Halorhodospira halophila SL1: one gene and its partner. The protein of the gene in region 2 interacts with the protein of the main gene of each other region in a pairwise test. Links are inferred from orthologs where the notes say so. Each region holds a gene or a part of one and is shown on either strand. Other genes may lie near its edges.

Region 1 (2,855 bases), 680 kb from region 2 along the record:
GCATGCTCGGGCTGTTTAGCCGCTGGGTGACGGGCATCGAGATCCATCCGGCGGCGCGGATCGGCCGGCGGTTCTTCATCGACCACGGCATGGGCGTGGTCATCGGCGAGACCGCTGATATCGGCGATGACGTGACCCTCTACCACGGGGTCACGCTGGGAGGAACCAGTTGGCAATCGGGTAAGCGCCACCCGACCCTGGGTCATGATGTTGTGGTGGGGGCCGGGGCCAAGCTGCTCGGGCCCATCCGGGTGGGCAGCGGCGCGCGCATCGGCTCCAATGCTGTGGTGCTCAAGGACGTCCCCGAGGGGGCGACCATGGTTGGGATCCCGGCGCGTCAGGTTGGCGAGCGCAAGCGCAGTGCTGACGGCGACGAGCAGCGGGCCCGGGTGGCTCGGCGCATCGGCTTCGACGCCTACGGCACCACCGAGATGCCCGACCCGGTGGCCCAGGCGGTCAACGCCATCCTGGACCACATCCACGTCACCGACCGGCGCATCGAGGAGCTGTGCAGCGCCGTGCAGCAGATGGGCGGCCGCCTGGAAGAGACCCGGGTGCCGGATCTGGAGGTGGATGAGAGCTCGGTGGAGAAGGCGTGTGGCGAGCGCCCCGAGGACGCTTCCCGTTAGTTGCGCGGAGCCCCTAGAATGCAAACAGGCACGTTACCGCGGTGTGCCCAGTGACAGGAGGCAAGCTATGCCAGTGACCCTGACCGAACGTGCCGCGCGGCATGTCGAGAAGATGCTCGCCAGCGAGGATGCCGCGCAGGGCCTGCGCCTGGGCATCAAGGCGAGCGGCTGCTCCGGTTTCGCCTACGTGGTGGATTACGCCCAGGAGATCGGCGAGCAGGATCTGGTCGTCGAGAACCACGGGGTGAAGGTGGTGGTGGCGCAGCAGCATCGGCCCTTCCTGGAAGGGACGGAGGTGGACTACGTCCGTGACGGCATCAACTACCGTTTCGATTTCCGGAATCCGAACGTCCGGGATCTGTGTGGGTGCGGCGAGAGCTTTGCCGTCTGAGCGACGGGGCGCGCGGCGTTGTCGGTGCTGCCGGTGGGGGGTAGACTGTCAGGCTGCCCAAGGCGCCGCAGCACCTTAGCGCTGCGGCTTTTTTGTTGAAAGCCAAACCGTCAGGAGATGTAATGGCCGTCGAGCGAACCCTTTCCATCATTAAACCGGATGCCGTCGCGCAGAACGCCATCGGCGAGATCCTTGCGCGCTTCGAGCGCTCCGGGCTGCGTGTCGTGGCCGCGCGTATGGTGCGGCTGAGCACCGAGCAGGCCGAGAGCTTCTACGCCGTGCACAAGGAGCGCCCCTTCTTCAACGATCTGGTCGGCTTCATGACCTCCGGGCCGGTGATGGTGCAGGTCCTCGAGGGCGAGGATGCCATCCGCAAGAACCGCGAGATCATGGGCGCCACCAACCCCAAGGAGGCCGCCGCCGGTACCCTGCGCCACGACTTTGCCGAGAGCATCGACGCCAACGCGGTTCACGGATCGGATAGCCCCGAGACGGCGGAAAACGAGATCGAGTTCTTCTTTAAGGCCGATGAGATCTGCTCCCGCTGACCACGAGGCGGTGCATGCCGAGCGCCGGTCGGGTCCGGTCGAGCTGCTAGGGCTCGATCGGCCCCGGTTGGCGGCCTTCTTCGATACCCTGGGCGAGAAGCGGTTTCGCGCCCGGCAGATCATGCAGTGGCTGCATCAACGCCACGTGTACGACTTCGACGAGATGACCGACCTCAGTAAGGCGTTGCGCCAGCGGCTGCGTGAGCACGCCCGGGTCGGTCTCCCCGAGGTGGCTGCGGATCAGCAGGCCAGCGACGGCACCCGCAAGTGGGTGGTGCGCCTGGCCGACGGCAACTGTGTCGAGGCCGTCTACATCCCCGAGCCCAAACGCGGGACGCTGTGCATCTCCTCCCAGGCCGGGTGCCCGATGGGTTGCACCTTTTGCGCCACCGGCGAGGGCGGTTTCTCGCGGAACCTCACCGCTGCCGAGATCGTGGGTCAGGTCCATGTGGCGCGCCAGCACCTTCCGGAGGGGGCGATTACCAACATCGTCTTCATGGGAATGGGCGAGCCGTTGCTCAACTTCGACCCGGTCATTTCGGCCTCACGCGTGTTCACCGACGACTACGGGTTCGTGCTCTCCAAGCGTCGGGTGACCATCTCGACCTCGGGCGTCGTCCACGCCATCGAGCGCATGCAACGCGTCACGGATGTCAGCCTGGCGGTATCGCTGCACGCGCCCAACAACGAACTGCGCAACCAGTTGGTCCCGCTCAACCGCAAGAATCCCCTCGAGCGCCTGCTGCCGGCCTGCCACGCCTATATCGCGGAAAAGCCGCATCGGCGGATCACCTGGGAGTACGTCATGCTCGATGGGGTGAACGATCAGGACGAGCACGCCCGCGAGCTGCTCCAGCGGCTGCGCGGGATCCCGTCGAAGGTGAACCTGATTCCGTTCAACCCCTATCCCGGGGCGCGCTACGGCCGCACGCCGGACCGCCAGGTGCGCCGGTTTGCGGATCGGCTGCTCGAGCACGGACTAACCGCGACCATCCGCGAGACCCGCGGGGATGACATCGACGGCGCCTGTGGACAACTCGTCGGCGAGATTCGCGACGCCCGGGCCAGCAAGGTGGCGAGACCGGCGTGAGGCGAGCGGGGCCCATGCTGGCGGTCCTGATGGTTGCAGGTTGCGCGACCGGGCCCGAGGTGCCTGACGATCGGCGCGCAGCCGATAGCCACGCTGGAGCGGGTCTCTACTTGATCGCCGAAGGGCAGCCCGATCAGGCGCGGTCGCGCCTGGAGCGCGCCTTGCAGATCGATGCCGAGCACCCCCAGGCGCTGACC
Region 2 (7,294 bases):
CCCATCATAACCAAGTCAAGCCCGACGCCGACAAACCGGCCCTGGAACAGGATCAACGGGCCTACCTCGAGCGCATCCTGACCGCCTGCGTCTACGACGTTGCCGAGCAGACGCCGCTGGAGGCCGCCCCCATCCTCTCGGCACGCATGGGCAATCACCTGCTGCTCAAGCGCGAAGACCTCCAGCCGGTCTTCTCTTTCAAGCTACGCGGCGCCTACAACCGCATCATCCGCCTTTCCGAGGAAGCCCGCCAGCGCGGGGTGATCTGCGCCTCGGCGGGCAACCATGCCCAGGGCGTGGCCCTCTCGGCCCGGCGGCTCGGGATCGAGGCGACCATCGTCATGCCCCGGACCACGCCTCAGATCAAGGTGGATGCCGTGCGCCGCTTCGGCGGCAACGTGGTCCTGCACGGCGACGGCTACGACGCGGCCTCGGCCAAGGCGCAGGAGCTGATCGAGAGCCACGGCCTGACCTACATCCCGCCGTACGACCACCCCGACGTCATCGCCGGGCAGGGCACGGTGGGCATGGAGATCCTCCACCAGCACCCGCGCGACATCCACGCCGTATTCATCCCGGTAGGCGGTGGAGGGCTGGCGGCAGGCATCGCCGTCTACATCAGTCAGCTGCGCCCGGATATCCGCATCGTGGCCGTCGAGCCCGAGGATGCACCGACCCTGGCCACCAGCCTCGATCGGGACGAGCGAGTCCGCCTCGACCAGGTGGGGCTGTTCGCCGACGGGGTGGCGGTGCGCCAGGTGGGCGAGCACACCTGGCCGATCCTGCGCCGCCACATCGACGAGGTGGTGCTGGTCAGCACCGACGAGATCTGCGCCTCGATCAAGGAGGTCTTCGAGGAGACCCGCTCGATCCTCGAACCGGCCGGTGCCCTGGGCGTGGCCGGTGCCAAGAAGTACGCCAGCGGGCACGGGATCCGCAACGAAACCCTGGTGGCCATCAACAGCGGCGCCAACATGAACTTCTCACGGCTCTCCCACGTGGCCGAACGCGCCGAGCTGGGCGAGCACCGCGAGGCGGTGCTGGCGGTCACCATCCCCGAGCGCCCGGGGGCCTTCCGGCGCTTCTGCGAGACCATCGGCGAGCGGCCGATCACCGAGTTCAACTACCGCATGGCCGACCCGGACACCGCCCACGTCTACGCCGGCGTGGCGCTGCAGAACGGGAGCGAGGAGCGGCACGCGCTGGTTGATCGCCTGCGCGAGCAGGGCTATCCGGTGCTCGACCTGACCCAGGACGAGATGGCCAAGGTCCATGTGCGTCATATGGTCGGCGGCCGCGGTCACGGGGTCGCCGACGAGGTGGTCTACCGCTTCGAGTTCCCGGAGCGCCCCGGTGCCCTGATGCAGTTCCTGGCCAGCCTGGGCGGACGCTGGAACATCAGCCTGTTCCATTACCGCAACAACGGCGCCGCCTACGGTCGGGTGCTGTGCGGGATCCAGGTACCCACCGAGGCGCGCGAGGCCTTCCAGGAGTTCCTCCACGAGCTCGATTACAGCTTCGTGGAGGAAACGGACAATCCGGCCTACAAACTTTTCCTGAGTTGAGCCTGCTCACATGAGGAGATCCCCTATGCACCCACGCACCTGGCTGCCGGCTGGTGTCACCCTGGCCGCCCTGACGGCAGGCACCAGCCACGCGCTCGGGCAGAACCCACCGGAGAAGGATCCGGAAGCCGACCCCCAGGGCAGCGCAGTGGTCTTCATGTACCACCGCTTCGGCGAGGACCGCTACCCCTCGACCAGCGTCAGCCTCGAGCAGTTCGAGGCGCAGCTCGACTACCTCGAGGAGGAGGACTTCAACGTCTGGCCGATCGAGTGGGTCATCGACATCCTACGCCACGGCGGCGAGATCCCCGAGCGCACGGTGTCGATCACGGTCGACGACGCCTACGCGTCCGTCTACGAAGAGGCGTTCCCGCGCCTGAAAGAGCGCGACTGGCCGATGACCGTCTTCGTCGCCACGGACGACGTCGACTCCGGCCGCTCCGCCTACATGGACTGGGATCAGATGCGCGAGATGCGCGACTCCGGGCTGGTTCGCTTCGCCAACCACTCCTCGAGCCACGACTACCTGGTCCGCCGGGACCACGACGAGGAGGACGATGAGGCGTGGCGGGCGCGCATGCGCGAGGACGTCAACAACGCCCAGAGACGCCTGCAGGAGGAGCTCGGCGAGGATGTGAACACCGACCCCAAGCTCTACGCCTATCCGTTCGGCGAATACGATCCGGAACTCGCCGAACTGCTGCGCGACAAGGGGTACACCGCCTTCGGGCAGCACTCGGGGGCCGTCGGACCGCTCAGTGACAAGCGTGCCCTGCCGCGCTTCGCGGTCAACGAGCAATTCGGCGACATGGACGACTTCGAGCTGCGCGCCAACAGCCTACCGCTGCCGATCGAGACGATGGAGCCCTTCGATCCGCTCCTCGACGACGACAACAACCCACCCCGCATGGAGATCCAGCTGGCCGAGGATCACGATGTCGGCGCCGGCCGGCTGAACTGCTTTGCCAGCGGTCAGGGGGCCATGGAGGTGGAGTGGTTGGACGACGAGCAGACGCGTTTCGCCGTCCAGGCCGAGGAGCCCTTCGGCCAGGGCCGTGCCCGCTATAACTGCACAGCCCCGCACCGCGACGGCAGCGGGCGTTTCTTCTGGTTCAGCAAGCAGTGGCTGAACGACTGAGCCCGGGCGGCGGAGGCGGTCACTCCCCGTCCGCCTCCGCCTCGGCCTGCGCCAGTTCCGTCGGCTGCCGCTCCACATCCTCCAGACGCAGGCCGTTGAGCCGCTGGAGCTCGTTGAAGCGAATCATCGACCGCACCTCCTCCACGTAAGCCTCGCCACGCTCCGAGTAGGCGGTCAGCCCCGCACTCAAAGCCTCCCCGTCGAGCTCTCCCCCCTCGTCGCGCATCCGGGCCCGCAGATCGCGCAGCTCGTCGTAGGCGTGACCGACGTTCAGGGTGAAGTAGTAGGAGCGGACGGATCGCTGCAGGGAAGGGAAGACCCGAATACGGTGGGTCTCGCCCTCGCCGCGGCGCTCGGGTACCAGGCCTTCCTCCTGGGTCCAGGTCCACTCGCCGAAGAGGTTATTGGCCTGTCGGGTAAAGCGTGAGGTCCCCCAGCCGCTCTCGTTGGCGGCCTGGGCCACCGCCATATCCGCCGGGATCTCATCCAGGCGGCGCAGCAGCTCCTCGATAGCCCCGTCGTCGTCGAGATCGACTCGATAATGCGCAGCCAGGCCCTCCAGGCGCTCGCGGGCAGCCCCTTCGAGCGCCTCGTGGCGCTCCCCGACCTCGGCCACGAACTCCCGCGCCTCGCGCAGACGGGCGTTCTCGGCCAGGACAATGGGAGTCAGGATGCGGAAGAAGACCTCCTTGCGGGTCTGCACGTCCACCTCGGCGAGATCGTCGGGGAAGCTGGCGGCGGTCACCGGCGGGACCTGTGCGTCGGGGGGCCACTGCTCCCCACCGCGCTCACGCAGCCGCTCGAGCATGGCCTCACTGCCATCGGCCTCGACGAAGGTCAGCTCGGGCACCCGGAACGGCTCCGGATCCACCACGTCCGATGGCGGCTCAGCAGACTCCCCCTCGACCCGCTCCTCGGTGGACTGATAAGCCCAGTAGGCCACCGGCGCGGCGACGAGGACCGCCAGGCCCGCGCTGATGGCCACCCAGCGGCCGATGCGCCAGTCTTTCATCCCGGTTTCGGTCATCATCGCGTCGGCTCCTTATCGATCGACTGTGGCCGGCGCCGCAACGATGACACCAGCCTCGTAGAAGGGGATCGGCCACGGCCAGCGGAAAATGAGCCCGGCTACTGCGGGCGCCCCGGGGCAGGCGGCCTCGCTCAGCCCTCAGCGAGTCGGCGAATGACCGCCCATTGGGCCTCGGTGACCGGGACGATGGACAGGCGGTTGCCCCGCCGGATCAGCGGGAAACCTTCCAGATCAGGACACTCGCGCAGTTCCTGCAGGGTGACCTGCCGCGGCAAGCGCTCGCGGAAACGGACATCAACGCAATACCAGCGTGGGGCCTCCGGGGTGCTCTTCGGATCGTAGTGGAGGTCGTCCGGATCGAAGGCCGTAGGATCCGGGTAGGGGCCACTGACCACCTCCATCACCCCGACCACCCCCGGCGGACGGGTATTGGAGTGGTAGAAGAAGGCGGCATCGCCGGGGCGCATGTGGTCGCGGATCATGTTGCGCACCTGATAGTTACGCACCCCGTCCCATCGGTCCGTACCCTGCGGCGCCGCGGCTAGATCATCGATGCCGAACACATCGGGCTCGGACTTCATCACCCAGCGGTTCATGCGCTCCCCAATCCGACCGTACGCACCGGCAGCCTGACATAGCCGCGCTCGGTGATCACCCCCTCCAGGGGCAGATCCCACGCGTCGCCGGGCAACTGCGCCACCTCCTGGGAACTGAACGCCAGGCCCACGATGCGCGGCGGGTGCCAGGGGTACCGCCGCAACCTCGCGAAGGTGGCGTCGTAGAACCCCCCGCCCATACCCAGTCGGCGCCCGGCGGGATCGAAGGCGACCAGCGGCGCCAGCACCAGATCCAGATCCCGGACCGGCAGCTCTGCCGCCAGGCCTGGCGGCGGTTCGGGGACACCGTAACGATTGGGGCGCAGCGGCGCCTCGGGGGCCCAGCGGCGAAAGCCCATGCGCCGGCACTGTCGGCGCAGCGCCGGCAGATAGATCGCCTGCCCGCGCTGGTGCAGCGCGTTGAGGATCGCCCCGGTGGGCGCCTCGCCGTCGGCATCGAGGTAACCGGCCACCCGCTGCACCCCCTGGGTCTCGACCAGCCTGAGGGTCTCGTCACGCAGGCGCAGCTCGGCGCGACGGCGCTCGCCGGCCGGGATCCGGCGTCGGCGGTTGCGCAATCGGCGACGGATGTCGCGCTTGGCCTCCACGGCGGCACTCCTCGGAATAACGGGGGGCGAAGGGGATCTTGCGGGGTACCGGGGCAGAAGAAATAAGGACACCCCCCGCGCATGCCGTACAGGCCTGCCCTTGAACCCTTCGGTTCAGGTAGGGACGGGGGGAGCTGCCTTAGGCTTTCCGCTCGCGGCGGACATGCACACCGGTCAACCCACGCCCGGTCCCTTGGGCATTGCTCTGAGGCTCAAGATAACTCGGCCTGAGATCGAACACCGCAGGGGATGTCGTGATTTCATGATCACCCACCGCGGCGCTTCGTGCAAGCGATCTCAGGAGCTGCCGTCGACCGCCTCGGAGATGCGGGCGTCGAGCCGGGCCAGGCGCTGGCGCACGTCCGCCAACTGCTCGTTCTCGGCCTGCACGCTGAGCAGTTCGTAGGCGATGTTCAGCGCCGCCACCACCGCCACCCGGTCCGTGCCGACCACGTTGCCGCTCTTGCGGATCTCGCGCATCTTGCGATCCACATAATCGGCAGATTGCAGCAACTCGTTCTTGGCGTCCTCAGGACACGCGACGGTAAAGTCCTGATCCAGGATGCGTACCTTGACCGCTTCGGTCATGCGCTACTGCTCCATCGCCTTGAGCCGGCTGATCATCGACTCGATCTGGGAACGGGCGAGTTCGTTCTTTTCCTGAAGCGCCGCCCGATCCGCCTGGAGCTGCTCCTGCGCCTCGCGAAGCAGGCGGTTTTCCTCGCGCAGGCGCTCGTGCTGGCGCAGCAGCTGCTCGATGCGCTGCTCCAGACGCACCAGCTCTTCGACCGAGTAATCAGACACTTGGAGTCACCTCCCCTGATCGCCGACTATAGTGCCCCGGTCGGGCCCGGTCAATCAGCGGCGCCACTGTTAGGATGGGACCATCCCTGATCGACGACAGACGAGGGTGGACGAGCCATGGCTTCCGGACAACGTTATCAAGGGGTCGCCGAAGTCCTCGAGGCGGTCGGCACCCCGGTGGGCGCCGCCGAGGCCCACGGCATGCTCACCGGTATGCTCAGCGGTACCGGCGACGCGGGTCAGGCCCACTGGATCGCCGAGGTTCTGGCCGATACCGAACCGCGCGGCGAGGCGGCGCGGGCCTGCCTGGAGACGCTGACCCTACTCTACGATGAAACCGCTACGGAACTCGCGGACGATGCCATGGGCTTCGCGCCGCTCTTGCCCGCCGAGGACGAACCGTTCGGTGACCGCGTCCGCGCGCTGGCCGCCTGGAGCAGCGGGTTCTTGTTCGGGCTCGGGCGAACCGAGCCCGGCGAGGACACCGACCTGCCCGCCGAGGTCCGCGAGTTTCTCAGCGACCTGGCGGAGATCTCCCGGGTCGCCGCCGAACCGGCCGAGGACGAAGACGACGAGGCGTCGTATACCGAACTCTTGGAGTATATCCGTGTCGGCGTCCTGCTCTGTCGGGAGCACATGGGCCACCCCAGCGTCGAGGCCCAGGATCCATGAACGAGACCATCGATTTCACCCAGCTTGCCTGCGAGCAGCGGGAGACCCTGGCTCGGCGCATCGGTGAGAGCGCGGTGGTGGTGGTCCCAGCGGCGCGGGAACAGCCCCGCAACCGCGATGTGGACCACCCCTTCCGCCAGGACAGCGACTTCCGCTACCTCACCGCCTTCCCCGAACCCGACGCGGTGGCGGTGCTCGCCCCCGGCCGGCCCGAGGGCGAGTATGTGCTGTTCGTCCGTGAGCGCGACCCGGAGGCGGAACGGTGGGCCGGGGCGCGCACCGGCCCCGAGGCCGCCTGCCAGGCCTACGGCGCCGATCAGGCCTGGCCGCTGGGAGAGCTCGATCAGCGACTGCCCGACCTGCTCGTCGGCCGGGAACGGATGATCGCGCCGCTGGGCCGCGACGAGCACTGGGACCGCCAGCTCCTGCAGTGGCTGCAGGCCGGGCGGGCGCGAGCCCGGGGCCAGGCCGTCGCCCCGGACCGCATCGAGCTGCTCGACCGCAACATCCACGAGCAGCGGCTGATCAAGCGCCCCGCCGAGCTCGAAGCGATGCGCCGGGCAGCCGGCATCTCGGTGGCGGCGCATCGGCGCGCCATGCAGGCCGTCCAGTCGGGGATGCCCGAGTACGCGCTGGCTGCCGAGCTGCTCGGCATCTTCCACCGACACGGCGGCGAGGCCGCCTATCCGAGCATCGTCGCTGGGGGCGCCAACGCCTGCGTACTTCATTACGTCACCCTGCGCAACACACTGCACGAGGGCGACCTGGTCCTCATTGACGCCGGCGCCGAGGTGGACGGCTACGCCGCCGATATCACCCGCACGTTCCCGGTCAGCGGGGTCTTCAGCGCCGAGCAGCGAGCCGTCTACGACGTGGTCCTC

The links.
Region 1: the proteins of HHAL_RS06015 (region 2) and ndk interact in binary tests that used the Escherichia coli proteins (3 or more experiments, as listed by UniProt). The link is inferred for Halorhodospira halophila SL1 from one-to-one orthologs.

The regions. Positions count from the first base shown.
Region 1 is NC_008789.1:1,964,253-1,967,107, reverse strand. It holds ndk (nucleoside-diphosphate kinase), read left to right. Parts: upstream 1-1,142; coding sequence 1,143-1,568; downstream 1,569-2,855. Other genes in the region: HHAL_RS09030 (tetratricopeptide repeat protein), read left to right, coding at 2,769-2,855; rlmN (dual-specificity RNA methyltransferase RlmN), read left to right, coding at 1,549-2,658; HHAL_RS09045 (HesB/IscA family protein), read left to right, coding at 697-1,020; cysE (serine O-acetyltransferase), read left to right, coding at 1-629. UniProt on the Escherichia coli protein: Major role in the synthesis of nucleoside triphosphates other than ATP. The ATP gamma phosphate is transferred to the NDP beta phosphate via a ping-pong mechanism, using a phosphorylated active-site intermediate.
Region 2 is NC_008789.1:1,282,111-1,289,404, forward strand. Bases 3,132-5,851 are described here. They hold HHAL_RS06015 (5-formyltetrahydrofolate cyclo-ligase), read right to left. Parts: upstream 4,938-5,851; coding sequence 4,326-4,937; downstream 3,132-4,325. Other genes in these bases: HHAL_RS12595 (glucosaminidase domain-containing protein), read right to left, coding at 3,132-3,733; HHAL_RS06010 (EVE domain-containing protein), read right to left, coding at 3,865-4,329; HHAL_RS06020 (cell division protein ZapA), read right to left, coding at 5,235-5,525; HHAL_RS06025 (TIGR02449 family protein), read right to left, coding at 5,529-5,741. In the rest of the region: ilvA (threonine ammonia-lyase, biosynthetic), read left to right, coding at 1-1,565; HHAL_RS05995 (polysaccharide deacetylase family protein), read left to right, coding at 1,591-2,703; more of HHAL_RS12595, read right to left, coding at 2,723-3,131; HHAL_RS06030 (UPF0149 family protein), read left to right, coding at 5,859-6,413; HHAL_RS06035 (aminopeptidase P N-terminal domain-containing protein), read left to right, coding at 6,410-7,294. UniProt on the Escherichia coli protein: Involved in the removal of 5-formyltetrahydrofolate.